3 regions of the Streptomyces sp. NPDC023541 genome follow, and region 3 is predicted to be linked to each of the others. Evidence: riboswitches for the same ligand, from Rfam matches in the RefSeq annotation. Region 3 holds a riboswitch; each other region holds the start of a gene.
What was found. Region 3 has a riboswitch for cyclic di-AMP ahead of ACZ3X1_RS17405 (M23 family metallopeptidase). Riboswitches for the same ligand answer to the same signal wherever they lie in the genome.
Positions count from the first base shown of each region.

Region 1: another riboswitch for cyclic di-AMP. It lies ahead of ACZ3X1_RS24895 (M23 family metallopeptidase); the one in region 3 lies ahead of ACZ3X1_RS17405 (M23 family metallopeptidase).
Region 2: another riboswitch for cyclic di-AMP. It lies ahead of ACZ3X1_RS18935 (transglycosylase family protein); the one in region 3 lies ahead of ACZ3X1_RS17405 (M23 family metallopeptidase).

Region 1 is NZ_JBVHJO010000010.1:138,321-147,983, forward strand. Features, by position in the region: gene ACZ3X1_RS24875 (restriction endonuclease) at 1-1,897, opposite strand, end outside; gene ACZ3X1_RS24880 (DNA gyrase/topoisomerase IV subunit A) at 2,005-4,461, opposite strand; gene ACZ3X1_RS24885 (M16 family metallopeptidase) at 4,702-6,069, shown strand; gene ACZ3X1_RS24890 (M16 family metallopeptidase) at 6,090-7,457, shown strand; cyclic di-AMP (ydaO/yuaA leader) riboswitch at 7,672-7,830, shown strand; gene ACZ3X1_RS24895 (M23 family metallopeptidase) at 7,844-8,644, shown strand; gene ACZ3X1_RS24900 (GntR family transcriptional regulator) at 8,847-9,521, shown strand.
Region 2 is NZ_JBVHJO010000007.1:78,677-88,339, forward strand. Features, by position in the region: gene eno (phosphopyruvate hydratase) at 1-1,077, opposite strand, end outside; gene ACZ3X1_RS18935 (transglycosylase family protein) at 1,350-2,054, opposite strand; cyclic di-AMP (ydaO/yuaA leader) riboswitch at 2,058-2,229, opposite strand; gene ACZ3X1_RS18940 (transglycosylase family protein) at 2,510-3,472, opposite strand; gene ACZ3X1_RS18945 (cytochrome P450 family protein) at 3,663-4,925, opposite strand; gene ACZ3X1_RS18950 (globin domain-containing protein) at 5,107-6,297, shown strand; gene ACZ3X1_RS18955 (nucleoside triphosphate pyrophosphohydrolase) at 6,355-7,416, opposite strand; gene ACZ3X1_RS18960 (SurA N-terminal domain-containing protein) at 7,445-8,065, opposite strand; gene ACZ3X1_RS18965 (YfhO family protein) at 8,259-9,663, shown strand, end outside.
Region 3 is NZ_JBVHJO010000006.1:219,667-229,329, reverse strand. Features, by position in the region: gene ACZ3X1_RS17415 (MBL fold metallo-hydrolase) at 1-1,191, opposite strand, end outside; gene ACZ3X1_RS17410 (SGNH/GDSL hydrolase family protein) at 1,337-2,122, opposite strand; gene ACZ3X1_RS17405 (M23 family metallopeptidase) at 2,286-3,290, opposite strand; cyclic di-AMP (ydaO/yuaA leader) riboswitch at 3,293-3,475, opposite strand; gene ACZ3X1_RS17400 (tyrosine-protein phosphatase) at 3,784-4,575, shown strand; gene ACZ3X1_RS17395 (aspartate aminotransferase family protein) at 4,621-6,027, opposite strand; gene hpnH (adenosyl-hopene transferase HpnH) at 6,024-7,055, opposite strand; gene ACZ3X1_RS17385 (phosphorylase family protein) at 7,061-7,738, opposite strand; gene shc (squalene--hopene cyclase) at 7,738-9,663, opposite strand, start outside.

The DNA.
Region 1 (9,663 bases), on a different contig from region 3:
TCCGGGCCTCGGTGAAACCGGCCAGGTCGGCATGCGGATCGGCCTCCGGGTCCACGGCGGCCACCAGCACCAGCCGGTCCGCTTCGCGCGGCAGGGCCTCGAAGGAGACCTCCAGCGCCGCCTTGTCCGGTGCCGCGTGCGCCCTGGCCCGTACCGAACCGTCCGGCGTGCGTGGATTGTTGAAGAACACGAAGTGGTCCTCGCTCAGCACCCGGTTGCCCGTGCAGACGAGGGCGCACACGTCCAGGGCGACCCGGCCGGACCACGTCATGCCGAGCACGTTGTGGTCGGCCGGCGGGGCCGGCTCGGGAGAGCGCTGCGCCGGGACCGCGCCCGCCGGACCGCCGCCGAGGCGCCCGCGCAGCCCGTACTGGTGCAGGAGCTCCACCAGCTTGTCCCCGGGAACCAACTCCAACGGCTTGCCGTTGGAGAAGGTGTACGACGTGGGACCGAAGGACGAGGTGGTGACCAGCACCCCCTTGTTCGCCCCCTTGTCCTGGACCGTGCCGTACAAGTCCCGTACCGCCGTGGGCGGCACGGTGTTCCGGTAGCGCTTGACCTGCACCACGATGCGTCCGCCCGTGATCGGGGAAGGGTCATTCGCCTCGATGTCCACCCCGCCGTCACCGGACCGCTGGGTGGTCACCGCCTCCATGCCCATCGCCCGGAAGAGCTCCGCCACCAGGTTCTCGAAGGCGATCGGGTCCATCACGAAGAGGTCCGGCTCGTCCTCGTCGCCGCCCGCGTGCCCGCCGTGGCTGACGACTCCTCCGCCGACCTCGTCGGGCCGGCGTCCCGGGCGTACGGCCGTCAGCTGGTCGGGGCGCGCCGACAGCTGCCCGCGCAAACCCTCCACCAGGCAGTCCACCGCGCTGACCTGCTCCAATCGCAGCCCCGCGAAGGCGGAGCGGGCCGCCGACACCGAGCCCAGGACGATCCGCGCCTCCTGCCCCGTCACCGGATCGTGGTCGTCCACGAAGCCGTTGACCACCACGGACTCCAGTGCGCCGAACTCGTCCGCCGCGTACAGCTCCCGCACCACCAGCAGCAGGCACTGCGCCAGCAGGTCCCGGTACAGTGCGCGGCGCTGCGTCGCAGGGCGGGCCGTCTCCTTGTCCTGGTCCGTGCTCGCCATGTACCGGACCGACTTGGCCTCGGGCACCACCTGGAATCCGGGCAGCTGCCAGTCCAGCACCAGCTCCCGCCCGCCCCGGTCGTAGGCGGCGGCCAGCTGCCTGGGCAGCGCTTCTGGCCAGGCGGTGGAAGCGTAGAGAGCGGCCGAGAAGTACTCCACGGCGGCGTCCGCGTCCCCCGCGCGCAGCGCCCTGCCCAGCTCGGCGAGGCCGTTGTTGTGCTCGCGGATCCCGGCGAGCTGCTGCGCGGCCCACTGGTCGTACTGCCCGCGGTACGCCGCCAGTTGCTGCTGACGCTGCAGTTCCGCGGCGTGAGCCGCCTGCCAGGCCTGGGTGTAGCGGGCGTGCGCGTCGCGCTCCGCCTGCGCCCGGCGGTTCGAGCCGAGGGTCCAGCCGGTGTTCTGGTGCTGGAACTGCTCGATGCGCGGCATCGGCAGCGGATGCGCGAGGTTGCCCGGGGCGAAGGGCTCAAGCTGTTCGGACCTGACCAGAGCGGCCGTGCGGAACGCGGGTGCCCGGCATCCCGCGGCCAGCAGGCCTTGCAGGGCGGCGACCTCCGCCTCGATGCGCTCCGTACGCCGTCGTGCCTCGGCCTCCCGGTGCTGGCGGTACGCGGCCTGCTGCTCGCGCTGCCCCCGGGCCGCCTCGCGTTCGTACGCCCGCTGTCGGCGTTCCGCCTCGCGGTGCTGGATCAGCTGTGTCTGCTGCATCCGGCGCTGGGCCTCGGCCCAGTCCCCGATCAAACCGCCCGACCGACGACTCATCAGCTCTGTGTTCTCCCGCCCCACCCGACAGTGCCAAGAGGGAAAACACTAGTCGCCATTCGGGTGGTACGTCCCCCGGACGTACCACCCGAATGGTCTGGAACCTCCTACAGCGCGGGTCCCGCCAGCGCCGCCACGGCCGCCGGCAGGGGCGCCCCCGAGCCGTCCCGGCGCGGGTCGTGGGCCGGCAGCTCGGCCGGAGTGCCGTTCGCCGCCGCCGCGCGGGCGGGGGCGGCGCCGGCCCAGGCCAGCACCAGCAGGTCCTCGCCCTTCAGGAACCGCTGGCAGCGCACGCCGCCGGTGGCGCGGCCCTTGCGCGGGTACTGGTCGAAGGGGGTCAGCTTCCCGGACAGCAGGGAGTCGTCCAGGGTCCCGTGCGCGCCGGCCACCGTGAACACCACGGCGTCCCGGCCCGGGTCGACGGCCGAGAAGTGGATCACCTTGGCGTTCTCGGAGAGCTTGATGCCCGCCATGCCGCCCGCCGGGCGGCCCTGGGGGCGCACCTGGCCCGCGGGGTAGCGCAGCAGCTGGGCGTCGTCGGTGATGAAGACCAGGTCCTCCTCGCCCGTGCGCAGCTCGACCGCGCCGACGATCCGGTCACCGTCCTTGAGGGTGATGACCTCCAGCTCGTCCTTGTTGGCCGGGTAGTCCGGCACGACGCGCTTGACCACGCCCTGCTCGGTGCCCAGCGCCAGCCCCTGCGAGGACTCGTCCAGCGAGGTCAGGCAGATCACCTTCTCGTCCGCCTCCAGTGCGGAGAGGAACTCCGAGACCGGCGCGCCGCCCGCGAGGTTCGGCGCGGCGTGCGTGTCCGGCAGCTGCGGCAGGTCGATCACGGAGAGCCGCAGCAGCCGGCCGGTGGAGGTGACGACGCCGATGTCGGCGCGCGCGGTGGCCGCGACCTGCGAGACGATCAGGTCGTGCTTGGCCCGGGCGCCGCCCTCGTCCTGCGGCAGCGGCTCGCCGTTCGCCGTACGGGCCAGCAGGCCGGTCGAGGACAGCAGCACCCGGCACGGGTCGTCCGCGACCTCCAGCGGAACGGCCGACACCGCGGTGCCCGCCGACTCCAGCAGGACCGTACGGCGCTCGGTGCCGAACTTCTTCGCGACGGCAGCCAGTTCCGAGGAAACCAGCTTGCGCAGCTCGTTGTCGGACTCCAGGATCCCGGTCAGCTCGTCGATCTCGCCCGTCAGCCGGTCGCGCTCCGACTCCAGCTCCAGGCGGTCGAACTTGGTGAGCCGGCGCAGCGGGGTGTCCAGGATGTACTGGGTCTGGATCTCGCTCAGCGAGAACCGCTCCATGAGCCGGGCCTTGGCCTGGGCGGAGTTCTCACTGTCGCGGATGAGGCGGATGACCTCGTCGATGTCGATCAGGGCCACGAGCAGGCCCTCGACGAGATGCAGCCGGTTCCGGCGCTTGGTGCGGCGGAACTCGCTGCGCCGGCGGACGACCTCGAAACGGTGGTCGAGGTAGACCTCGAGCAGTTCCTTGAGGCCGAGGGTGAGCGGCTGCCCGTCCACCAGCGCCACGTTGTTGATGCCGAAGGACTCCTCCATCGGCGTCAGCTTGTAGAGCTGCTCCAGCACGGCCTCCGGGTGGAAGCCGTTCTTGATCTCGATGACCAGGCGCAGGCCGTGGGCCCGGTCGGTGAGGTCCTTGACGTCGGCGATGCCCTGGAGCTTCTTCGAGCCGACCAGGTCCTTGATCTTCGCGATGACCTTCTCGGGGCCCACCATGAAGGGCAGTTCGGTGACGACCAAGCCCTTGCGGCGCGCCGTCACGTTCTCCACGGCCACCGTCGCGCGGATCTTGAAGGACCCGCGGCCGTTCTCGTAGGCGTCCTTGATGCCGGAGAGCCCGACGATCCGGCCGCCCGTGGGCAGGTCGGGACCCGGTACGAAGCGCATCAGCGCCTCCAGGTCCGCGTGCGGGTGGCGGATCAGGTGGCGGGCGGCCGCGATGACCTCGCCGAGGTTGTGCGGGGGCATGTTGGTCGCCATCCCGACCGCGATCCCGGACGCGCCGTTGACCAGCAGGTTCGGGTAGGCGGCGGGCAGCGCCACCGGCTCCTGCTCCTGGCCGTCGTAGTTGGCGGTGAAGTCGACGGTGTCCTCGTCGATCGACTCCGTCATCAAAGACGTGGCGTCGGCCATGCGGCACTCGGTGTAGCGCATCGCGGCCGGCGGGTCGTCGTTGCCGAGCGAACCGAAGTTGCCGTGGCCGTCGACGAGCGGCAGCCGCATGGAGAAGGGCTGTGCCATGCGCACGAGGGCGTCGTAGATCGACGCGTCGCCGTGGGGGTGGAGCTTGCCCATCACCTCGCCGACGACGCGGGCGCACTTCACGTACCCGCGGTCGGGACGCAGGCCCATCTCGTTCATCTGGTAGACGATGCGGCGGTGCACCGGCTTCATGCCGTCCCGGGCGTCGGGCAGGGCACGGGAGTAGATCACCGAGTACGCGTACTCGAGGAAGGAGCCCTGCATTTCGTCGACGACGTCGATGTCGAGGATCTTCTCCTCGAAATCCTCCGGCGGCGGGGTCTTCGTGCTGCGGCGGGCCATCGCTGCGCGGCTCCTTAACCAAGAATGTATGTGCTGGGTGTCTGGCTGGTCTGGCGGGGTCTGGCTGGGTCCTGCCGTTGGCCGGCAGGGGTACGACGCCGACCATTGTGGCCCGGGGGACCGACAACGCCGACTCCGACCCAGGTCTGGCCCGGGAACTTATCCGGTGGCCGACGCGCTTGCATACAGTGGCAGGTCTGACGGAAATCTCTGCATCGCGATCGAAGGGACCACATGCCCATGGGTCACACGGCCACAGCCCAGGCCGGCTCCGGCGGCCTGACAGCGACCGAGCACCGGCTGGCCAACGGCCTGCGCGTGGTGCTGTCCGAGGACCACCTGACCCCGGTCGCCGCGGTATGCCTCTGGTACGACGTCGGCTCGCGCCACGAAGTCAAGGGGCGTACCGGCCTGGCTCACCTCTTCGAGCACCTGATGTTCCAGGGTTCGGCGAGCGTACCGGGCAACGGACACTTCGAGCTGGTCCAGGGTGCCGGCGGCTCCCTCAACGGCACCACCAGCTTCGAGCGCACCAACTACTTCGAGACGATGCCGACCCACCAGCTGGAGCTCGCGCTCTGGCTGGAGGCGGACCGGATGGGGTCGCTGCTGGCCGCCCTGGACGAAGAGTCCATGGAGAACCAGCGCGACGTCGTCAAGAACGAGCGCCGCCAGCGCTACGACAACGTCCCGTACGGCACCGCCTTCGAGCGGCTGACCGCCCTGGCGTACCCGGAGGGCCACCCGTACCACCACACCCCGATCGGCTCCATGGCCGATCTGGACGCCGCGTCCCTGGAGGACGCGCGCACCTTCTTCCGTACGTACTACGCGCCCAACAACGCGGTGCTGTCGGTCGTCGGCGACATCGACCCCGAGCAGACGCTCGCCTGGGTCGAGAAGTACTTCGGCACCATCCCCTCCCACGACGGCAAGCAGCCGCCCCGCGACGGCTCGCTGCCCGACGTCATCGGGGAGCAGCTGCGCGAGGAGATCGTCGAGGAGGTTCCGGCGCGCGCGCTGATGGCCGCCTACCGGCTGCCGCACGACGGCACCCGCGAGTGCGACGCCGCCGACGTGGCGCTGACCATCCTGGGCGGCGGCGAGTCCTCGCTGCTGCACAACCGGCTGGTACGCCGCGACCAGACGGCCGTCGCCGCCGGCTTCGGCATGCTCCGCCTGGCCGGGGCGCCGTCGCTGGGCTGGCTGGACGTCAAGACCTCCAGCGGGGTCGAGATCCCCGCCATCGAGGCGGCCGTCGACGAGGAGCTCGCGCGGTTCGCCGCCGAGGGCCCGACCGCCGAGGAGATGGAGCGCGCCCAGGCGCAGCTGGAGCGCGAGTGGCTGGACCGGCTGAGCACGGTGGCCGGCCGCGCCGACGAACTGTGCCGGTACGCGGTGCTGTTCGGCGACCCGCAGCTGGCCCTCACCGCCGTACAGCGTGTCCTCGACATCACCGCCGAGGAGGTGCAGGCCGTGGCCGCGGCCCGACTGCGCCCGGACAACCGCGCGGTGCTCGTCTACGAGCCCCTCGCGGCCGAGGGCGAAGAGGGCGAAGAGGGCGAAGAGAACGCCGACAGCGACGAGAACGAGGGGGCGGAGCAGTGAGCGACACCGCAGCCGTCACGATGACCTTCCACCCGCGGCCGCAGGCCGGGGAGCCGCAGCCGTGGGCCTTCCCGGCCCCCGAGCGCGCGACGCTGTCCAACGGGCTGACCCTGCTGCGCTGCCACCGCCCCGGCCAGCAGGTCGTCGCGGTCGAGATCAACCTCACCGCGCCCCTCGACGCCGAGCCCGAGGGCCTGGACGGCGTGGCGACCATCATGGCGCGCGCCCTGTCGGAGGGCACCGACAAGCACTCCGCCGAGGAGTTCGCGGCCGAGCTGGAGCGCTGCGGAGCCACCCTCGACGCGCACGCCGACCACCCGGGCCTGCGGGTCTCCCTGGAGGTGCCCGCATCCCGGCTGGCCAAGGCGCTGGGCCTGCTCGCCGAGGCGCTGCGCGCGCCCGCCTTCGCCGACGCCGAGGTCGACCGGCTGGTGCGCAACCGGCTCGACGAGATCCCGCACGAGCTGGCCAACCCGCAGCGCCGCGCCGCCAAGGAGCTCTCCAAGGAGCTCTTCCCGGCGTCCCTGCGGATGTCCCGGCCGCGCCAGGGCACCGAGGAGACGGTCGCCCGGATCGACTCCGCCGCCGTACGCGCCTTCTACGAGGCCCACGTACGGCCCGCCACCGCCACCGCGGTGGTCGTGGGCGACCTGACCGGCATCGACCTGGACGCCGTGCTGGCCGACACCCTGGGCGCCTGGACCGGCGACACCGCCGAGGCGCGCCCCGTGCCGCCGGTGACCGCCGACGACACCGGCCGCGTGGTCATCGTCGACCGGCCGGGCGCGGTCCAGACGCAGCTGCTGATCGGGCGCATCGGGCCGGACCGGCACGACCGCGTCTGGGCGGCCCAGGTGCTGGGCACGTACTGCCTGGGCGGCACCCTCACCTCCCGCCTGGACAAGGTGCTGCGCGAGGAGAAGGGGTACACCTACGGCGTGCGGGCCTTCGGCCAGGTGCTGCGCTCCACCGCCGACGGCAAGGGCGCCTCCATGCTCGCCATCAGCGGATCGGTGGACACCCCCAACACCGGCCCCGCGCTGGAGGACCTCTGGAAGGTGCTGCGCACCCTCGCGGAGGGCGGTCTGACCGACGCCGAGCGCGATGTGGCCGTGCAGAACCTGGTGGGCGTGGCCCCGCTGAAGTTCGAGACGGCGGCCTCGGTCGCCGGCACGCTGGCCGACCAGGTCGAGCAGGAGCTGCCGGACGACTACCAGGCGCAGCTGTACGCGCAGTTGGCCGAGACGGGCACGGTGGAGGCCACCACGGCCGTCGTGCAGGCGTTCCCGGCGGACCGGCTGGTCACGATCCTGGTGGGCGACGCCGCGGTGATCGAGGAGCCCGTGCGGGCCCTCGGGATCGGTGACGTCACGGTCGTCAGCAACTGACGTCGCAGGCGCCCGTATGACGGGCAACTGACGCACTTTTCAAGGGGCTCCGGCGGTTTTCCGCCGGAGCCCCTTTTGTCCGTTTAGTGGTGAGGTTGCTTGTATGCGGTGTGGCGTACGCAACAAAAAGGCGCGTCTGTTTGGCGATTGACTGATGATCCGCCTAGCGTCATCCGTGCTGTCCGTCAGTTGTGCCCGCCGCACCCGCGGCACCGGACAGCGATCGCCGAGTCCCCGTCAGGCGCGAGCCTGGGGAGCCGGGGACCCACATCAGTCCCTGGGGTGAATCGGACCCCCTCGCAAGAGGAGGCCCGTAGGAGACCTTCCTGCTCCGAACCCGTCAGCTAACCCGGTAGGCGAGAAGGAAGGAAAGGATCAAACCCTTCATGGCGTTTGGCAGTCGTCCCGCTGGTACCGGCAAGCACCGTGGTTCCAGCCGCCTGAGCAAGAAGACCGCCGGCTACGCCGGTATCGCCGCGATCGCCACCACGGGTGTGGTCGGCTCCCTCGCAGCCCCGGCCTTCGCCGCGGACAACCACAGCAGCTCCGCCCCGGAGAACGGGCTGGGCGCCGTCGTCGTCGCCGAGGACCTCGCGGGCGACATCCAGGACCAGGCCGAGGCCCAGCACCGCGCCGCCGAGCACGCCGCCGCCAAGGCGCAGGCCGAGGCCGACGCCAAGCAGAAGGCCGCCGAGGCCAAGCGCCTCGCCGAGGCCAAGGCGAAGGCCGAGCGCGAGGCCGCCGAGCGCGCCGCCCGCGAAGAGGAGCGCAAGCGCCTCAACACCTTCGTCTCCCCGCTGGACGACTCCTACGTCAGCACGCAGTACAAGGCGGGCGGCGGCATGTGGTCCTCCGGCAGCCACACCGGCATCGACTTCCACGCCGCCTCCGGCACCTCGGTCCGCGCGGTGGGCTTCGGTACCGTCGTCGAGGCCGGCTGGGGCGGTGCGTACGGCAACAACGTCGTCATCAAGCACAACGACGGCACCTTCACGCAGTACGGCCACATGTCCTCGCTGAACGTCTCCGTCGGCCAGCAGGTCACCCCGGGCCAGCAGATCGGCCTGTCGGGCTCCACCGGCAACTCCAGCGGCCCGCACCTGCACTTCGAGGCCCGCGCCGGCTCGCAGTACGGCTCGGACATCGACCCGATCGCGTACCTGCGCTCGCACGGCGTCAGCGTCTGACCCGTTCCGCGGCTCACCGAGCACCGCGCACAGCTCCACGAAGACCCCGCCTCCCGAGCCGGGGTCTTCGTGTTTTCGCGTTCCGGCGCAATGTTTCGGATTTCCGCCCGCTCTCGAAATCTTGCTGTGCTGCAATAGAGTCGTTGTGTGCGCGTGGATGCGCACGGGGGGCTGGCGGACGGAAATAGGCGGAGGTTCGGTCTTGCGTATTCCTGCGCACGCGGTATGCACGGCAATTCGCGACGACATCGTCTCCGGGGTGTTCGAACCGGGCGGTCGGCTGACCGAGGAGGTGCTGGCCCGCCGGTACGGGGTCTCGCGGGTGCCGGTGCGCGAGGCGCTGCGGACGCTGGAGTCGGAAGGTTTCGTGACCACGCGCCGCCACGCCGGGGCCTGTGTGGCCGAGCCGACCGCGCAGGAGGCGGCGGACCTGCTGGAGCTGCGGATGCTGCTGGAGCCGCTGGCGGCGTCACGGGCCGCCCGGCGCCGCACCGACGCACACCTCAAGGTGCTGCGGGGGCTGGTCAGGCTGGGTCAGGAGCGGGCCAGGCGGGGTCAGGGCGAGGACCTGCGGGCGCTCGGGGGCTGGTTCCACGAGACGCTCGCGCAGGCCTCCGGCAGCCCCGGGCTGATCGCGCTGCTCACGCAGATGCGGCACAAGGTGGCGTGGATGTTCGTGGTCGAGGCGCCGGCCCGGCCCGCGGAGTCCTGGGCGGAACACGGCGCGATCGTCGACGCGGTGGCGCGCGGCGACGCCGAGCGGGCGCGGACCCTGGCCGCGATCCACGCCGATCGCGCGGCTGCCGCGCACCGGCTGAGGCGGCGGCCGGTGAGCACTTCGCAACCTGCCGTAAACATGTCGGGCGGTCCGCATTAACAGAGGCCGTATACAAAGGGTGGAATCGCGGGAATTCGGGGCGCGGACGACGGGGTAATTCGCCGTGCCGAATTCCAGCGGTGCGCGGGCGGTCGAGCCGCATTCTGTGAATTCCGGCCGATTGTGCGGCCAGGTCGGGAGT
Region 2 (9,663 bases), on a different contig from region 3:
GAAGCCGTTGCGCTGGGCCATCTCGACGGCGTCGAGGGTCTCGGTCAGCGAGCCGATCTGGTTCACCTTCACGAGGAGGGCGTTCGCGGAGCCCTCCTCGATGCCGCGGGCCAGGCGCTCGGGGTTGGTGACGAAGAGGTCGTCGCCGACGATCTGGACCTTGGCGCCCAGGCGGTCGGTGATGGTCTTCCAGCCGGCCCAGTCGTCCTCGAACAGCGGGTCCTCGATGGAGACGAGCGGGTACGCCTCGACGAGCTCGGCGTAGTAGTCGGTCATCTCGGCGGCCGAGCGGGACTGGCCCTCGAACTCGTACTTGCCGTCCTTGTAGAACTCGGACGCGGCGACGTCGAGCGCGAGCGCGATGTCCTTGCCCGGGGTGTAGCCGGCCTGCTTGACGGCCTCGATGATGAGGTCGAGCGCGGCGCGGTTGGACTCCAGGTTCGGGGCGAAGCCGCCCTCGTCGCCGAGACCGGTGGACAGGCCCTTGGTGTGCAGGACCTTCTTGAGGGTGTGGTAGACCTCGGCACCCCAGCGCAGCGCCTCGGAGAAGGACTCCGCGCCGATCGGGGCGATCATGAACTCCTGGATGTCGACGTTGGAGTCGGCGTGCGACCCACCGTTGAGGATGTTCATCATCGGAACGGGCAGCAGGTGCGCGTTCGGACCGCCGAGGTAGCGGAAGAGCGGGAGGTCCGAGGCCTCGGACGCGGCGTGGGCGACGGCGAGCGAGACGCCGAGGATGGCGTTGGCGCCGAGCGAGCCCTTGTTGTCGGTGGCGTCCAGGTCGAACATGGCCTGGTCGATCAGGCGCTGCTCGGTGGCGTCGTAGCCGACGAGCTCCGGGCCGATCTGCTCGATGACGGCGAGGACGGCCTTCTCGACACCCTTGCCGAAGTAACGGTTGGGGTCACCGTCACGGAGCTCGATGGCCTCGAAGGCACCGGTGGAGGCGCCGGACGGAACGGCAGCACGGCCGGTGCTGCCGTCGTCGAGGCCCACCTCGACCTCGACCGTGGGGTTGCCTCGGGAGTCCAGGATTTCCCGGGCTACGACGACGTCGATGGACGGCACGAGCATCTCCTTCTGGGATGTGACGCTGGGTGTGCGGTGGCGTCAGGCCGTGGGACGGCCTGGCCGACTAGAGCCTAACCGGATCCGGGCACTCACCCTGCCGACCGCCCGGGTCCTGGGACGAAAAAGGGCCCGAATACCCCTCTTCCCGGACATAGGGCCCCGCATGACGGGGGTTCCGCTGCCGCACACACCGCCGCCCGGCGCGTGGGGGGAAGGGCGCCGGGCGGTGGGAATTCTGCGCGTTGCGTACGCTTTTGCGGCTATTGCCGCAGCGGTCAGCTGAGCTTCAGCTTCTGACCCGGGAAGATCAGGTCGGCGTCCGAGACGATGTCCTTGTTCAGCTCGAACAGCTGCTGCCAGCCGCCCTTGACGCCGTTGGCCTCGGCGATGGTGCCCAGGGTGTCGCCCGGCTTGACCTCGTACGAGCCGTTGCCGGTCTTCGGCGCGGCAGGGGCCTCGGTCCGCTCGGAGCGGGTGACCGGGGCCTCGGCGCGCTTGGTGTCCTTCTTCGGCGCGGCCTTGGTCTCGGTCTTCTTGGTCTCGGTCTTCTTCGTCTCGGCCTTCGGCTTGGTGGAGGCCGGGGTCTCGGAGGAGCCGCCCGTGTACGAGGAGTTCGACAGGCCCTTGCCGCAGTGCGGCCAGGCGCCCTTGCCCTGCTTCTTCAGGACCTTCTCGGCCACGGCTATCTGCTGCGCCTTCGAGGCCTGGTTGGCCTGTGAGGCGTACGACTTGCCGCCGAACGCCGCCCACGTGGAGGACGAGAACTGCAGTCCGCCGTAGTAGCCGTTGCCCGTGTTGATGGCCCAGTTGCCACCGGACTCGCACTGCGCGACCTTGTCCCACTCGGACGCGGTGGCGGCACTGGCGGCGCCCGCGGTCATCAGGGGGGCGGCGACGGCCACACCGGCGACACCGGCGAGCGTGACGATGCGGACGGCCTTGGAGGCGCGACGGTGCTTGCCCTTGCCGGAAAGCAGCATGAGGTTTCTCCTCACCGACGCCTACGAGGTGAGCTGTCGGGTTCGGGCCTGTGAGTGCCCGGCGGCGCGACCTAGCGCACCGCTTAACCCCAAGCCGCTTGCGTGACCGTCTCTCAACGGACGCTCGCGGCGCCTACCTTGGGTCCCCCGCTCCTGCCTTCGGCGCTTTACGCGACGACTGTTCCCCCCGTCCGCCGGCAGGACTCGGCGATGCGGTCGAAGGAGCTCGCGGTGGCGAGCGATTCAGAAGGTAGACACAGCTCTCCCCGATGTTCAACGAGGAACATCGGGGAGAAAGGGGCCCTACTTGCGCTCTCCGCAGAGGTGTTTGCGCAGGTGAGACCGGGGTTTGCGCAAGGCCCCGGGCGGGACACGCCAGTTGACCGGAAGAGACACATGTCTCACTTGCCGAAAACAGACAATCAAGGTCTTTCCGGGCGAACCAACTGTCCTTATTACGTGGTTAGATCCAGGTTCTGCCCGGGCTTGATCAGATCGGCGTCCTCGCCGATGACCTGCTCGTTGGCCTCGTAGAGGCCGCTCCAGCCGCCCTTCACGCCCTTGGCAACCGCGATGGTCGCCAGGCTGTCGCCCGCCTGCACGGTGTAGACGGGGTCCGGCGCGGCATCGGACGGGGCGCCCTCCTCGGGGGAGGGCGCACCGCGGTGCTTGCCGTTGCCCTCGGCCGGAGTGGCGCCCGGGGTCGCCGGGGCCGCCGGTGCCGCGGGGGCCGTCGGGTCCGTCGGGGACGGACCCGGGGTGACCGGCGGGGTCGTCGGCGCCGTCGGAGCCGTCGGGTCCGTCGGGAGGACCGGGGCCGTGGGGTCGGTGGGGCTCACCGGCGGGGTCGCCGGGTCGGTCGGGAGGACCGGGGCGCCCGGGGTGCCCGGGTCGGCCGGGGGCGTCGTCGGAACGTCGGGCGCGGGCATGACGGGCAGTCCGAGGGACGGCGCGTCGGGGATCAGGAAGGGGGTGCCCGAAGGGCTCGGGGTCTCCGCGGTCGAGAGTCCGAAGTCCGTGGCCGGCTTGCCGCCCTTGGCGGAGGGCACGGTGTCGTCGGGGCGGGACGGCGCGGGTCCCACCGCGGTGGGGCTGCCGGGCAGGCCGGGGTCGACGACCGCGGCCGGACCCTGCCGGTCCAGTCCGGCGGAGGCCGCGCACAGCGGCCAGGCCTGCGGGCCCTGGGAGGCCAGCACGCGCTCGGCCACCGCTATCTGCTGCGAGCGGCTCGCGAGGTCGGCCCGCTCGGCGAAGTCCAGACCGCCGGCGTTCTGCCACTGCTCCTGGGTGAACTGGAGGCCGCCGTACGCGCCACTGCCGAAGTTGGCGCTCCACGCGCCGCCGCTCTCGCACTCGGCCACCTTGTCCCAGGTGGCGGTGTCGGCAGCGGTGGCACTGGTGGCGGCAAGCAGCGGCATGGCCAGCGCAGAGCCAGTGACTCCGGCTGTGACTACCAGCGCGGGGACCTGGCGGGGGCGTCTGTGACGGCCGTTCCCGGAGAGCATGAGGGATCACCTTTCGCATAACAGCGGGGTAACGGCAGAACCTAGCGGCCTTCGAACGATTGTCACAAGTTCAAGCAGGATCTGACTTTTGATCAGATCCCGCTCAAGTGTTTTGAGCCGTGAAGCGAACGGGAAGAGTACGAAGCCCTCGCATGATCAACCCCCCACGCCAGCGCAGGTCTTGGGGCGGAACGGCGAGTTCCAGGTCGGGCAGGCGCGTCAGCAGGGTCGCGAGCGCGGTCTGTCCTTCGAGCCGGGCCAGCGGCGCGCCCAGGCAGTAGTGGATGCCGTGGCCGTACCCGAGGTGCTGGTTGTCGGCCCGGGAGAGGTCGAGGGTGTCCGGGTCGGTGAACCGCTCGGGGTCCCGGTCGGCGGCCGCGAGGACGACCAGGACGGGATCGCCGGTCTCGACGCGCTCGCCGCCGAGGGTCAACGGCTCGGTGGCGAACCGCCACGTCGCAAGCTCCACGGGGCCGTCGTAGCGCAGGAGTTCCTCGACGCCGGTGGCCAGCAGCCCGCTCTCCCCGGCGGCCAGGGAGCTCTGCAGGCGCTCGCGCTGGACGGGGTTCATGAAGAGGGAGTGGACGCCGTTGCCGATGAGGTTCACGGTCGTCTCGAAACCGGCGAAGAGCAGGATGAAGGCCATCGCGGTGGCCTCACCCTCCGTCAGATGGTCGCCGTGGTCGCTCGCCCGGATCAGGTCGGAGATCAGATCGTCGCCCAGGTCATCCCTTTTGCGATGGATGAGCTCACCGAGATAGGTCCGCATCTGCTTCACCGACCGGGCGACTCCGCCCCGCGGACCGCCGCCGTGGCGGATCATCATCCCGGCCCAGTCACGGAAGTCGTCCTGGTCCTCGCGCGGTACCCCGAGCATCTCGCAGATGGCGTAGATGGGGAGCGGGAACGCGAACTCGTGGATGAGGTCCGCCTCCCCCCTCCCCGCGAACCCGTCGATCAGATGATCGGTGAGCGCCTGCACCCGCGGGGTGAACTCGGCGACCCTGCGCGGCGTGAACGCCTTCGACACCAGGCGCCGCAGCCGCGTGTGGTCCGGCGGGTCGATGTTCAGCAGATGCGTCATCAGCTCCGCCTTGCGCTCCCCCGGGATCCCGGTCTTGCCCCTGGCGTGCGCGGGCTCCGCGTGGTGTGCCGGATTCTTGCTGAGCCGCTGGTCGGCGAGGGCCTGGCGGGCGTCCGCGTAGCGGGTGACGAGCCATGCCTCGACCCCGCTGGGGAGCTTCGTGCGGTGCACCGGGGAGTGCTCGCGCAGCCATGCGTAAGCCGGGTAGGGGTCGGTCGCGAACTCCCACGTGAAGAGTTCGGGCGCCGCGCCGACGGAGGGAGTGGACGACTGATCGTGCATGTCCCCGACAGTAGCCGCCGCGCACGGGCGGACCCGCGCGGGCCGCGGCCCACCCGACCGGTCATCCCATATGACTGCTTCGTCGAGGCTGTCCGTAGATCGGACAACGCTTGACCTCGCCCCGTCCGGCACTCCTACTTTCGGTCGTGTGGATGTGAGGATCTTGAAAAGCAGTTTCGCGGTGGTGGAGAGACGGGCCGAGCACGCGGTCAAGTTCTTCTACTCACACCTGTTCTGGCACAACCCCGGAGTCCGTGACCTCTTCCCGGTCTCCTCCGAGGACATGGAACGCCAGCGCGACCGGCTCTTCGCGGCGCTCACCCACGTCATATCCCGTCTCGGCGACGACGACGAGACCCTCGGCCCCTACCTGCGCGACCTGGGCCGCGACCACCGCAAGTTCCTGGTCCGCCCCGAGCACTACGCGGTCGTCGGCTCCAGCCTGCTCGCCGCACTCGCCGCGACCTCCGGCGAAGCCTGGACCCCGCAGGTGGAGAAGGCCTGGACCGAGGCCTACCAGGTGATCGCCGACGCCATGCTCGCCGGGGCCGGCGCGAGCCAGGACCCGCCGTGGTGGGACGCGGAGGTCGTGCGCCACCTCCAGTACGGGCAGGACATCGGCGTGCTCACCCTGCGGCCGCACGCCCCCTTCCCCTATCTCCCCGGCCAGTACACGAGCGTGAGCAGCGACCGGGTCCCCCGGACCTGGCGCACCTACTCCATCGGCAACGCCCCCCGCCCCGACGGCACCGTCGACCTGCACGTCAGCCGGATCGACCACGGGCGGCTCAGCACCGCCCTGGTCCGCGAGACCCGGCCGGGCGAGGTCCTGCGACTCGGCGCCCCCGGCGGGCACCTGACCTTCCGCCGCTCCGACCGACCGGTCAGCCTGATCGCCGCGGGCACCGGCTGGGCCCCGATCCGGGCCATGCTGGAGGAACTGGCGGACCGGCCCCCCGATCAGGACGTACGGCTCTTCGTGGTGGCCCGGGACTGCGCGCACCTCTACGACCGGCCGCTCATCGACGCGTACGGCACCTCCTGCGGCTGGCTCGACGTCACCTACATCACGCCCGCCCCCGGCCGGCCCCGCAACGAGGCCACCGAGCGGCTCGCGACCGCCCTGAGCAACCGTGGCCTGTGGCCCGACCAGGACGTCTACCTCAGCGGGCCGGCGCAGTTCATCGACGAGACCGCCCGGCTCCTGGAGGAGCTCGGCGCCCTCCCCTCCCGCCTCTTCCACGACTCCGTGCCCGCCGGAGCCGCCGACCCCGCACAGGGCGGCCGCCCGCTGGGCTTCGCCGAGTGGCTCCTGAACCGCCCGGCCCCGCACTGGCACAACCCCTCGGCCCGCGCCCCGAGGGAGTACTGAGGTAGGAACCGAGGAGGGGTACGGGGCCACGCCGTGCGGGGCCACTCCGTGGCAGGGCTACTCCGTGGCGGCTCCGACGCCCTCGGCCGCCCGGATCGCGTCGCGGTAGACGCGGGCCGCCGCACGCAGCGCGGTCTCGGGGTCCACCCCCTCCGCCTCGGCGCGCGCCGCCAGTCGCAGCAGCTCGTAGCCGATGCCGTCGCCGCGGGGCAGCTCGACGGCCACCCCGCCCGTACGGACCCGGCCCGCGAGCTTGGCAGCGAGCGCCAGGCCCGGCTGGCCCACCGGGATCCCGTCGGTGACCGACTCGCGCCGCTTCTCGACCGCCTTGGTGCGCTGCCAGTGCGCGTGAACGTCCTCCGGGGTCTCGGCCTCCGCGTCGCCGAAGACGTGCGGGTGCCGGTGGATCAGCTTCTGCACGAGGGCTCCGGCCACGTCGTCGATGGAGAAGGCCCCGAGGCCCTCCCCGTCGCCGTCCCCGTCGTCCTCGTCCTCGTTCTCGTTCTCGTCCTCCCCGCCGGGGACCCCCTCCTCGGCGATCCGGGCGTGGAAGACCACCTGGAGCAGGACGTCGCCGAGTTCCTCGCGCAGCTCCTCCCGGTCGCCGTCCTCGATCGCCTCGACGAGCTCGTACGCCTCCTCGATCGCGTACTTGGCCAGGCCCCGGTGGGTCTGCCGGGAGGTCCACGGGCACTCGCGCCGGACCCGGTCCATCACCTGGACCAGGTCGAGCAGGCGCGCGCCCGGCAGGTCGTACGAGCCGGGCAGCAGTTCCAGGTCGGGCATGGAGACCCGGCCGGAGCCGGCCAGCCCGGCCAGCCCGTCGGTGAGCCGCCGGTCGCCCTCCCCGGCCGGGAGCACCACGACCGTACGGCCGCCGGCGCAGGCCTCGACCAGCTCGTGCGCGTCCGGGGCCGTGTACTCGACCTCGACGCCCGCCTCCCGCAGGTACGGCAGCTGCGGGTGGCCGGGGTCGGCGCACAGCACCCGGTCCGCGGCGTGCAGGGTCTGCCACGCCGGCCAGGACAGCACCCCGGGGGCGACCCGGTGGCTGGTGGTCAGCAGGACGATACGGCCGGTGGGCTCGGGGGCGGCGGTGGGCTGGGAGTGGTCGGTCACCCTCCGAACCTACCCCCGCCGCGGGACGTCAGGCTCCGGCGGGTGCCTGCTCGGGGCGCGTCCGCTGGGTGATCCAGGAGGTCTCCACCGGGCCGAGTCCGACCTGCTGGGCGTCCCAGGCCCCGTAGCGCGGGTTCACCTCGATGTGGAGTGCCTGCGAGGCCTTGGCGAGCGGCTCGATGATCTTGTCCTCGCCGTAGCGCTCGCTCAGCTTGCCGAGCAGCAGCTGGAAGCGCACCTCCTCGTCGATCTGCCCGGCGGCGAGCGGGACGCGGCCCTGGAGGGCCGCCTGCTCCAGAGCCGCCGCGCCCTTGCCGCCCTCCTGGGCCTTGCGGGCGTCCTCGACCTCCTTGGTCGTGACCGAAATGCCCGCGTCCTTCGCGGCCCGCTCCAGCACCCGGAGCTGGATCATCTTGCCGAGCTTGATCCGGTCCAGCTGCGGGGTGTTGGAGATGAGCGTCGCGGCGTGCTCGGAACGGTTCTGTGCGGCGCGGACGTCGCCCACCTGGGCCTGGAGCGCGGAGGTGGTGATCCGTTCACCGCCGACGACGGCCGCGGTGCCGGGCCGGGTCTCGCCCGAGCAGGCGGACAGCAGGGGCGCCGCCACGAGCAGGGCGGCGGAGACGGAGAGCGCAGTGCGACGGTGCAAAGGAGCCTCCAGGGCCGGGAGATTGTGCGTCAATGCACAAGGGCCGTGCGGTGATCGATGGTATGCAGTAAGGGTGGCCCGGGCCACCGGTTCGACCAACGATTCGCGGGGTGTCCGGGGTACGTGTCTGTTCGTGTCGCGGCCACTGCGCGGCCACTCCCGCGTCCCCCGGTGCTGCCAGGGTCGGCCCACCATGTCGACACCGCACCGCTCGCCGCGCCGCCGCAGTCTGTCCGGTTCGGCGCTCGCCGCCCTGCTCACGGCGGTGGCCGTGTGCGCCGGGGACGCCGCCGCCCGTGTCTTCCCGTACGGACCGCGCCACCGCAGCATCAACGACCTCGGCAATCAGTTCGTACCCTTCCACGCGCACCTGTGGGACCTCCTGCACGGCCGCGCCCGGGGCGGACTGCTGTTCAACTGGCAGTCCGGGTACGGCACCAGCTTCCTGCCCGACCTCGGCACCTACCTGACCAGCCCGCTGTCCGTCCTCGTCGCCGTGTTCCCGCGCGCCGACATCGACCTGGCCGTGTACGTCGTCACGGTGCTGAAAACGGCGGCCGCGGCGGCGGCCATGGCCTGGCTGCTGCGCACCCTCCACCGGGGGCCCTGGTGGGCGGCCGGACTGCTCGGGGCCTCGTACGCGCTGTGCGGCTGGTCGGTGATCGAAGCCTCCTACAACCCGATGTGGCTGGACGGGCTGACCGCCTTCCCCCTTCTCTGCCTCACCGGTGAATGGGCCCTGCGCGGCCGGCGGGTGCTGCTCGCGCCGCTGGTCGTCGCCGTCTGCTGGACGGCGAACTTCTACACCGCCTACATGGCGACCCTGGGCGCCGCGCTGGTGCTGCTGGTACGGATGGTGCTGACCCGGGACGGCCTCCGGATGCGGATCGCGGTGACCGCGCGGGTGGCCGGGACCACCCTGCCGGGCATCGCCCTGGCGGCGCCCGTCCTGCTCCCGCTGTTCCTCAGCTCGGGCCGGGCCTACCCGGGGTGGGTCAAGGAGTTCCGGCCGGTGTCCTGGGCCGACCTCTTCGCCCGGCTGCTGCCCGGCACCTACTCCTTCTCCTCCCCCGCCGTCTTCGTGGGCACCGGCACGCTGCTGCTGGCCGCCGCGCTGCCCTTCCACCGGGCGGTGCCGCCGCGCGACCGGCTGTGGTGGACGGGGCTGACGGCGGCCGTGGCGCTCTCCCTCCAGTGGGCTCCGACCCATCTGGCCTGGCACCTGTTCGCCACCCCGAACGGCAGCCCGTACCGGCAGACCTTCGTCCTGGCCGGGATCGCCGTCATCGCCGCCTGGACCGCCCTGGAACACGGCCTGCCGCGGCCGCCGGCGCTGGCCGCGGGGGCGGGCCTGCTGGCGGCCGCCGCGCTGTGGGCGCGCGGGAGCACGCTGACGACGGCATGGGGGTACGTGCTGTTCGCGGGCGGCCTGGCGTCGGCGGTCGCGGCCTGGTGGGCGCTGCGCCACCGCCGCCTGGTCCTCCCGGCGGCCGGGCTGCTGGCCCTGGTCCTGCTCGCGCAGGCGGCGGCGACGACCGCCTTCGGCCACCGGGGCAAACTGGGCGGCCTCGACGACTACCCCTCCTGGGGGCGGAGCC
Region 3 (9,663 bases):
CACACGGGCCGCGGTCGCCGCCGCCCCGCCGGCCTCGTGCACGGGCGGCGCCGCGGGCCCGTCGACGGGTCCGCCCGCAGACGCCCCGGCCACGAACGGGCGCCACCACGGTTCGGCGGGCGCGCCCTCGGTTCCGGGTTCGAACGGCTGGCCCGGGATGGGGAGTGCCACGGCCGCTCCGGCCCCCTCTGCGGCGGTCAGGGTGCCCTCGCCGGGCTCGTCCCACGGGTGCGGCGCCAGGTTGAAGGTGCCCCAGTGGATCGGCAGCATCGTGCCGTGCGCGGCGCCGCCCTGGAGGTCGAGGTGGGCGCGCATGCCCTCCTCGGGAGTCATGTGGATGTCGGGCCAGTACTCCGAATACGCCCCGATCTGGATCATCGTGGCGTCGAAGGGGCCGTGCTCGGCGCCGATCTCCGCGAAGCCCGAGAAGTAGCCGGTGTCCCCGCTGTGGTAGATCCGGTGCTCGTCGCCCGCGACCACCCAGGAGGCCCACAGGGTGTGCTGCTGGTTGCGCAGACCGCGGCCGCAGAAGTGCCGGGCGGGGGTCGCCGTGAGGGACAGCCCGTCGATCTTGGTGGTCTCGTTCCAGTCGAGCTCGCGCAGCCGGTCGGCCGGCACCCCCCAGCGCTCGAGGTGCGCGCCGACTCCGAGCGGGACGGCGAAGACCGTGTCCGTACCGGCCAGTGCCTTGATCGTCGGCAGGTCGAGGTGGTCGTAGTGGTCGTGCGAGATGACCACGACGTCGACCTCGCCCAGCGCGGCCAGCGCGACAGGCACCGGGTGCAGCCGCTTGGGGCCGGCGAAGGGGAAGGGGGAGCAGCGATCGCCCCACACGGGGTCGAACAGCACCCGGTGCCCGTCGATCTCCGCGAGCACGCTGGAGTGCCCCATCCAGGTCAGGCGCAGTCCGCTGACCGCCGGCTTCGCCAGGTCCGCGAGGGTCGTGGGGTGCACCGGGATCGGGGCCCCGGGGCTGCGCCGGATCCGCTGCTCGCGGTGGAAGTAGGTCTTCGCGAACTCCGCCATCGACCCCGATGGCCTGCTCCGGGCCCCGACCGGGTTCTGGAAGACGCCGTCGGCGAAGTTCGGCGAGCGGCGGATCCGCTCCAGCCGGGCGCCGGACGGGTCCGCGCCGAAGGCTTCGGGCCGCAGGGCGCGCAGCCGAGGACGGAGGGGACGGGAGCCGGTCAAAGCGCCTCCTGGGAGGGATGGGGTCGGTGCGGTCGCATGGCTACGACCATCCCAACGCGCACCGGCCCCGAAGGATTCCGCTCGCCGCTCCCGCCCCTCGTGTCCTTGTCCCCGTTCCTTGCCCCCGTGCTCTCGTGTGCTGTGGCTACAGCGGCAGCAGGTCCGGCCGCTTCGCCGCGACGTGATCGCCGGAGGACTCGCCGCGCAGCCGGCGGCCGATCCACGGCACCAGGTACTCGCGGGCCCACTGGATGTTGTCGCGGGTCACGTCCACCGACCCGCGCGGGCGCAGCTGCGGCCACGGCTGGTCGGGGTCGGCGGGCACCTCCAGGCCGAGCACCTGGGCGGCGCGCAGTGCGACACGGGTGTGCCCCTCCGGCGAGAGGTGGAGCCGGTCCGCGTCCCAGGCGCGCCGGTCCTGTACGGACTTCAGCGACCAGAGGTCGAGGACCGGGCAGTCGTAGCGGTCGGCGATGGCGCGCACGTGCGCGCTGTACGTCGCGACCTTGCCGCGGAGGTGCTTGAGGACGGGCACCCCCCGGGTGTCGAAGCCCGTGGTGATCATGACGCGGCCGACGGCTCCGGTGAGGTCGGCCACGGCCGCCTCGAACCGCTCCGCCACGTCGTCCGGGTCGCTGCCGGGCCGGATGATGTCGTTGCCGCCCGCGCAGAAGGTGACCAGGTCCGGGGCGAGGGCCTTGGCCCTCGGCACCTGGTCCGCCACGATCTGGTCGAGGAGCTTCCCGCGCACCGCGAGGTTCGCGTACCGGAAGTCGTGCTCGTCGCGCTGATCGGCCAGGAGCACGGCGAGCCGGTCCGCCCAGCCGAGAAAGGAATCCCCAGGCCCCGGGTCCCCCACGCCCTCAGTGAAGCTGTCCCCGATCGCCGCGTACGAGCCGATGGTCTTGAGTTTCGTCGTCGTCGCTGCCACGAGAGCCCATCCTTCACTCCCGCACGCAACCTACGCCAACGTAATGAGGGGTTGACGGCCCGTGATCTCTACCACGCCGGGCATAAGGAATGGGTACACGTGAGGCCGGGACCCCCCTCGGGTCCCGGCCCCACGCGTGTCGGTGCTCCGTCGGCGGGTGCCGTCAGAGGCTGGCGCCCTTCGAGCGGAGGTAGGCGATCGGGTCCATGTCCGAGCCGTAGGACGGGCTCGTGCGGATCTCGAAGTGCAGGTGAGGGCCGGTCGAGTTGCCCGTGGAGCCGGAGAGGCCGATGCTCTGGCCGGCGGTGACGCTCTGGCCGGAGGAGACGGAGAGCTGGGAGAGGTGGGCGTACTGGGAGTACTTGCCGTCCGCGTGGCGGATGACGACCTCGTTGCCGTAGGCGCCGCTCCAGCCGGCGGAGACGACGGTTCCCGCGCCGACGGCCTTGACGCTGGTGCCCATGGCGGCGATGAAGTCGACGCCGGTGTGGTAGCCGGAGGACCACATGGCGCCCGCGACCTTGTACTGGGTGGAGATGCCACCGCCGACCGGGGCCACGAATCCGCCGGCGGCGGGCTGCGCGGCGGGAGCCCCGGCGGGGGCGGCGGGCGCCTCGGGGGCAGAATCCTGCCGCGCCTGCGGGGCGGCGGGTCGCCCGGCAGGCTTCGGCGCCTTCGGGGCCGCCTTCGGGGCCGCCTTCGGGGCCGCCTTCGGCGCGGCCTCGGGGGCGGTGCGCGGGGCGGGGACGGCGTCGGCCGGGGCGGCGGCCTCGCCGCGGCCGCCGAGGGTCAGCTTCAGGCCGGGGTGGATCAGCGACGGGTTGGCGCCGACCGCCTCGCGGTTCTCGGCGTACAGCCGCTGCCAGCCGCCGGAGAGGTTGCGCTCCGCGGCGATCTCGGAGAGGCAGTCGCCCGGGACGACCGTGTAGACGGTCGGCGCGGCCTGCACGGCGGCCGCGGGAGCGGCGGGTGCGGCCTGGAGGGCGGCGGGGGCCTGCGGGGCCACCGCGGGTGCGACGGCCGGGGCCGCCGCCGGAGCGCCGGCCGCGTTGGCGCCGGCGGCACCCATCAGCGGCAGGGCGAGGGCCGCGCCGCCGGTGCCTGCGACCGCGAATCCGCGGGAAATGGAAAGGGACTTGGGACGGCGGTGCTTACCCTTTGCAGGCATGGCGCATTCCTCTCCGGCGCCTACGAGGTGAGCTGTCGGGTTCGGACTGGAGATGTCCGGCCGTACATGTACGGGACATGAACGGCTTCACCCCGAGCCGTACCGGAGAAAAGATCTCCGAAACAGCGGCTTACCTGGTTCCCCCGCTCCTGCCGCGCGAAATGGTTTGGTTGCGGTTTCCGGGCGGCGGCAGGATTCGGCGATCCACCCGGATCGATCGCGAAGGTAATCCCTTGCGGGCACACCGAACAAGCCGCGAATTCCCTGACGGATTCACAGGCATGAGGGACCGCCGGAATTCCGGTCACCCTCCGTCCATTCCGTTCCGCCAACAGCCGCCCCCACCGGGCCATTCGGCTTCGGCGATCAGGCACTCACGGTCACCGTATGATCTGGCTCACGGGGACGCGCCCGATCTCGCCTCCGGTTATGGCAAGTTGGCGCCAAGTAGCTCAATTCGGACAGAGGACACGCGAGAGGCGGAGGAGTTCCCTTGACCCAGCAGATACAGGAGCCGGAGCTGACCGGGGTGCGCAATTTCCGCGATGTGGGCGGATTGCCGACTTCTGATGGACGAACGGTCGGTACGGGACGACTCTTCCGAAGCGGACATCTGGCACATGCCACCGAAACCGATGCAGAGTTTCTCACCTCGCTCGGTCTCCACACCATCTTCGACTTCCGCAACGGCGCCGACCACGCCCTGGAGGGCCCGGACGTCGAACTGCCCGGCGTGCGGAACGTCAACATCCCGCTCTCGGACCCCGCGGACGGCCGGGAGTTCTGGCGACTGGTCCGCGACGGCGACCTCGACCAGCTCCGCTCGATCCTGGGCGACGGCAAGGCGGCGGCCCGGATGTCGCTCTCCTACCGCCGGATCATCCGCGACCGCACGACCGAGCACGGCCGCGTCGTCCGCGCCATCGCCGAGGACAGCGTCCCCGCCCTCCTGCACTGCGCGGCCGGCAAGGACCGGGCGGGCCTCTCCGTCGCCGTCACCCTGCTCGCGCTCGGCGTCGAGCGCGAGGCGATCGTGGCGGACTACCTGGAGTCCAACGCCCCGCACCGCCGCTACCGGGTGCGCCGCAGCTCCGCGTCGGCCGAGGCCCGCTCGCCCGAGGTGATGGAGCTGCTCGCGCCGCTCTTCGACGCCCGCGCCGAATACCTGATCGCCGCCTTCGACACCATCGACGAGGTCTGGGGCGGGGTGGACCGCTACCTGGCGGAGGGCCTCGGACTGACGCCCGAGACCCTCGACCGGCTCCGGGACCGGTTGCTGGTCTGATCAGCCGGCCGGGGGACCGGCGACCGGTACCGGGGAGGCAGGCCGTCAGCGCGCCGCGACGGCCTGCTTCACCAGCGTCCTGCCGAAGTCCCACATCAGACCGGACCCGCCGTGCGCCTCGTCCATGACCTCGCGGAAGGCGCCGACGAACCGGTCGACGTCCTGCTCGGCCAGGACCAGCGGCGGAATCAGTTTGATCACTTCCAGATGGTCCCCGGAGACCTGCGTGAGGATCCGGTGCTTCTGGAGCAGGGGCACCACGACCATCTGCGCGAAGAGGCCCTTGCGGGCCGCCTGGAGCATCGTCCAGCGGCTGCGCAGGCCGAGCGAGGACGGCCGGCCGAACTCGATGCCGATCATCAGCCCGCGCCCCCGCACCTCGTGCAGCAGCTCGTACTCGTCCACCAGGGCGGCGAGCCGTCCGCGCAGCAGCTCGCCCGTCGTCCGGGCGCGGTCCACGAGGTGCTCGTCCTCCATCACGGCCAGCACCGCCAGCCCGGCCGCCATCGCCTGCGCGTTGGAACCGAAGCTCGCGGAGTGCACGAGCACCCGGTCCATGGACGAGTAGACCTTTTTGAAGATCCAGTCCTTGCCCAGGGTCGCGCCGACCGGCACGTAGCCGCCGGACAGCGCCTTGGCCACGCACACCAGGTCGGGCTCCACACCCGGCTCGTGCTGGTACGCGTAGAAGTCCCCGGTGCGTCCCAGTCCGGTCTGCACCTCGTCCGCGATCAGCAGCGCCCCCCGCCGGTGCAGCAGCTCCTGCGCGGCGAGCAGGAAGCCGGGCGGGGCGGCGAGGACCCCCTTGCCCTGGATCGGCTCGACGACGAAGGCGGCGACGTCGCCGCGCCTCAGCTCCCGCTCCAGGGCGGCCAGGTCGCCCAGCGCGACCTTGGTGTCGGGCAGCAGCGGTGCGAAGCCGTCCCGGAACCCGCCCTCGCCGTTGACCGAGAGCGAGCCGGTCGTCAGCCCGTGGAAGGCGTGGTCGCAGTAGAGGATCCTGGGCCGCCCGGTGGCGTACCGGGCGAACTTCAGGGCGGTTTCGACCGCTTCGGTACCGCTGTTGCCGAAGAAGACCCGGTCCAGGTGCGGGCTGTACGAGAGGAGCTTCTCGGCCAGCAGCCCGGGCAGCGGCTGGCAGTCGAAGCGGGTGAGGTCGGCGAGCTGGGCGTCCAGGACGTCGTGCAGGGCCCGGCGGACGACGGGGTGGTGGCGGCCCAGGCCCATCACCCCGAAACCGGCCAGCATGTCGAGGTAGTCGTTGCCGTCCGCGTCCCAGAAGTGGGCGCCCTCGGCCCGCTCGTAGACCTTGTCGAAGCCGATGGTGTGCAGCATCCGGGGCAGTTGGTGGTTGAGGTGGCGGGCGTGCAGCTCGTACCGCTCCGCCCCGCGCGCGGCCAGCAGGGCGCCGAGGTCGAAACCGGCGCCCCGCCCCTCTTCCGCCGGGCTCATGCCGACCTGTCCCGGTTGCCTCCGAGCGTCTCCCGGGCGGCCCGCAGGGATTCCTTGAGGGAGCCCATGGTGGCGAGGACGGCGGTGGGCTCGTAGCCGCAGTGCGCCATGCAGTTCGCGCAGCGCGGGTCCTTACCGCGGCCGTACTTGTTCCAGTCGGTCTCCTCGACGAGTTCCCGGTACGTGGGCACGTAGCCGTCGCTCATCAGGTAGCAGGGGCGCTGCCAGCCGAAGAGGGAGTAGTTCGGAATGGCCCAGGCCGTGCAGGGGAAATCGACCTTTCCTTCAAGGAAGTCCAGGAAGAGCGGGGAGTGGTTGAGCCGCCAGCGCCGCCGGTTGCCGCCCGCGAAGGCCTTCCTGAAGAGTTCGCGGGTCTGGTCGACGCCCAGGAAGTGCTCCTGGTCCGGCGCCTTTTCGTAGGCGTAGGCGGGCGAGATCATCATTTCGTCGACCTGGAGGTCGTCATTGAGGAAGTTGAGCACCTCGATGATCGTCTGCGGGGTGTCGGTGTTGAAGAAGGTGGAGTTCGTGGTCACCCGGAATCCGCGCTTCTTCGCCTCCTTGATGGCTTCGACCGCCTCGTCGAAGACGCCCTCCTTCGCCACCGATTCGTCGTGGCGCTCGCGCAGGCCGTCGATGTGCACCGCGAACGCGAAGTACGGGGAAGGGGTGAACTTCTCGATCTTCTTGCGCAGCAGCATGGCGTTGGTGCAGAGGAACACGTACTTCCGCCGCGCCACCAATTGCCGCACGATCTCGTGGATCTGCGGGTGCATCAAGGGCTCTCCGCCCGCGATGGACACCATGGGCGCACCGGATTCCAGCACGGCGCCGACCGCCTGGGCCACCGGCATGCGCTGCTTGAGCACTCCGGCCGGATGCTGGATCTTCCCGCACCCCTCACAGGCCAGGTTGCACGCGTAGAGGGGCTCCAGCTCGACGATCAGCGGGAACTTCTCACGCTTGCGAAGCTTCTGTTCGAGCAGATAGGTCCCGACCCTGATGGTCTGGCGCAGCGGCATGGCCATCTGGCTCACCTCCTGGGGAGCAGCGAAGAACGGTGCCATTCGTAAAACGCGGGCAGTACGGCACGCAGGACACGGAAGGCCGATATTCCCCCGCGCACCGTGCCGATTCGGACGAGCTCATGCTCCGGAGCGTCCACGATCACCCGGACGGCCGCAACAGGGCGGTCGGCACCCCGGACGGCGGCCCAGAGGGTCGCCGCGGACTCCATGTCGACCGCCACGGCGCCCGTGGCGCGCAGCTGTGCGCGCTCCTGGCCGCGGACGACGTGGTCGGAGCCGGTCAGCGGGCCGGTGTGCACGGTCCGGCCGGGGGCGGCCCGGGCGAGCGCCTCGGCGAGCAGCGCGGTCCCGGCGCAGGGGACGGTCCCCCGCGGGTCGCGGGTCTCCTCCGCGACGACGAGGTCGCCGGGGCTCATCCCGGGGACGAGACCGGCGCAGAACCCGGTGGCGAGGACGGCGGCCCGGTCCATGCCGGGCCGGTCCAGGGTCCGGCGGACGGCGCGTTCGGCCGCGCGCGGGCCCATCCCGGTGCGCAGCAGGGTGTACGCCCCGGCCGGAGCCCCGCCGGTCGCGCGTAAAAGGCCGCGCCCGGTGCTGCCCAGCGCCACCTGCTCGATGCGCAGTGCGCACGCGACCAGCAGCGGGCCGGCCTGCCCGGCGCGGTCCCCTCCGGCGGCGGGCATCAGGGCCGCCCGGGGGCCGAGCCTGCCGGGGCGGACGGTTCCCCGTACAGGTAGCGGCCGAGCGCCGTCAGCGGGAACACCTGCCGGTAGAGGTGGTAGTTGATGGAGAAGTCCCAGGGGAAGCCGGTGCCGGTGAAGTACGGCTCGTCCCAGGAGCCGTCCTCCCGCTGGGTGCCGACCAGGTGCGCGATGCCCCGTTCGACGGCCTTGCCGTCCCGCTCGCCGGCCGCCAGCAGGGCCATGAGCGCCCAGGCGGTCTGTGAGGGGGTGGAGGCGCCCTTCCCGGCCCACGACCGGTCCTTGTAGGAGCGCTGGTCCTCCCCCCAGCCGCCGTCCTCGTTCTGTACGGATTCCAGCCAGCGCACGGCGCGGCGGACCGCGGGATGCCTCGGGGCGATGCCGGCCGCGGTGAGGGCGGGCACCACCGCCCCGGTGCCGTAGACGTAGTTGGTGCCCCACCGGCCGAACCAGCTGCCGTCCGGCTCCTGCGCGTCGAGCAGCCAGGCGATGCCGCGCCGGGTCCGGGCGTCGCCCGCCCGGCCCTCGAACGCGAGCATCTCCACCACGTGGGCGGTGACGTCGGCCGACGGCGGGTCGATGACCTCGCCGAAGTCGCAGAAGGGCAGACGGTTCGGGAAGGGGCTGGTGTTGTCGGCGTCGAAGGCGCCCCACGCGCCGTCCTTCGACTGCATGCCGAGGTTCCAGGACACTCCGCGGGCGATGGCCGCGTCGAGCCGGACCGGGTCCGGGTGCCTGATGCGGCGCAGGGCGAGGACGACCTCGGCGGTGTCGTCGATGTCGGGGTAGGTGTCGTTGTGGAACTCGAACGCCCAGCCGCCCGGGGCGAGGCCGGGCCGGCGCACCGCCCAGTCGCCGGTGCGGGTGATCTCCTCGCCGAGCATCCAGTCGGCGGCCTTGACCAGCGCCGGATGGTCGGGGCGCACGCCCGCGTCGGCCAGTGCGATCGCGGCGAGGCAGGTGTCCCACACCGGGGACTGGCATGCTTCGATCATCCGGGCGCCGTCCTCGCGCCGCACCGCGAAGCGGTCCAGGGATTCCAGTCCAGCGCGCATCACCGGGTGCCCGAGGTCGTAGCCGAGCAGGTGCAGCGCGATGACGGAGTACACGGCGGGCGGCTGGATCCCGCCCCAGCAGCCGTCGTTCTCCTGGCGTTCGACGATCCAGCGGGCGGCGGTGTCCATGGCCGCCTTGCGCAGCCGGCGCGGCGCGAACCGCCGGTAGACGTGCAGGGCCCTGTCCATCCGCTGGAAGGCGCCGTCCCAACTGGTCAGCGGTGCCATGCGGGTGGCGGGGTACGGGGTCCGCGCGTCGGTGTGGAGCTCGTCGAGGGCGAAGGGGGCCGGGCGGACCGGGCGCAGCGCGGAGACGACGGTGAGCGGGACGATCGTCTGGCGGGCCCAGCAGCCGAAGTCGTAGATGTTCAGGGGGACCCAGGGCGGCAGGAACACCAGCTCGGGCGGGAGTTCGGGCAGGTGGTCCCAGCTCCACCAGCCGAAGAGCGCGAGCCAGATCCGGGTGAAGACGCGGGCGGCGGCGATACCGCCGTTGGCCCGGATCCAGGCGGAGGCGCGGCTCATGTGCGGGGCGTCGGGCCGGTCCCCGGCGAGGCGCAGCGCGACGTAGGCCTCGATGGTGGCGGAGAGTTCGGGCGGTCCGCCGTGGAAGGTGGCCCAGGTGCCGTCCTCGCGCTGCTCGCCGCGGATGAACAGGGCGGCGGCGTAGGTGGTGGCCTCGTCCCGGATGCCGAGGAACTGCCGCAGCAGGAGGTCCTCGGCGTCCATGGTGACGTTGGTCTCCAGGTCGCCCTTCCACCAGCCCGCGGGGTCCTGGCGGTCCAGGAGGTGCAGGGTGGCGCGCGCGGTGGCCTCGTACACCTCGCGGGGGCAGCCGTCGGGCGGCCGGGG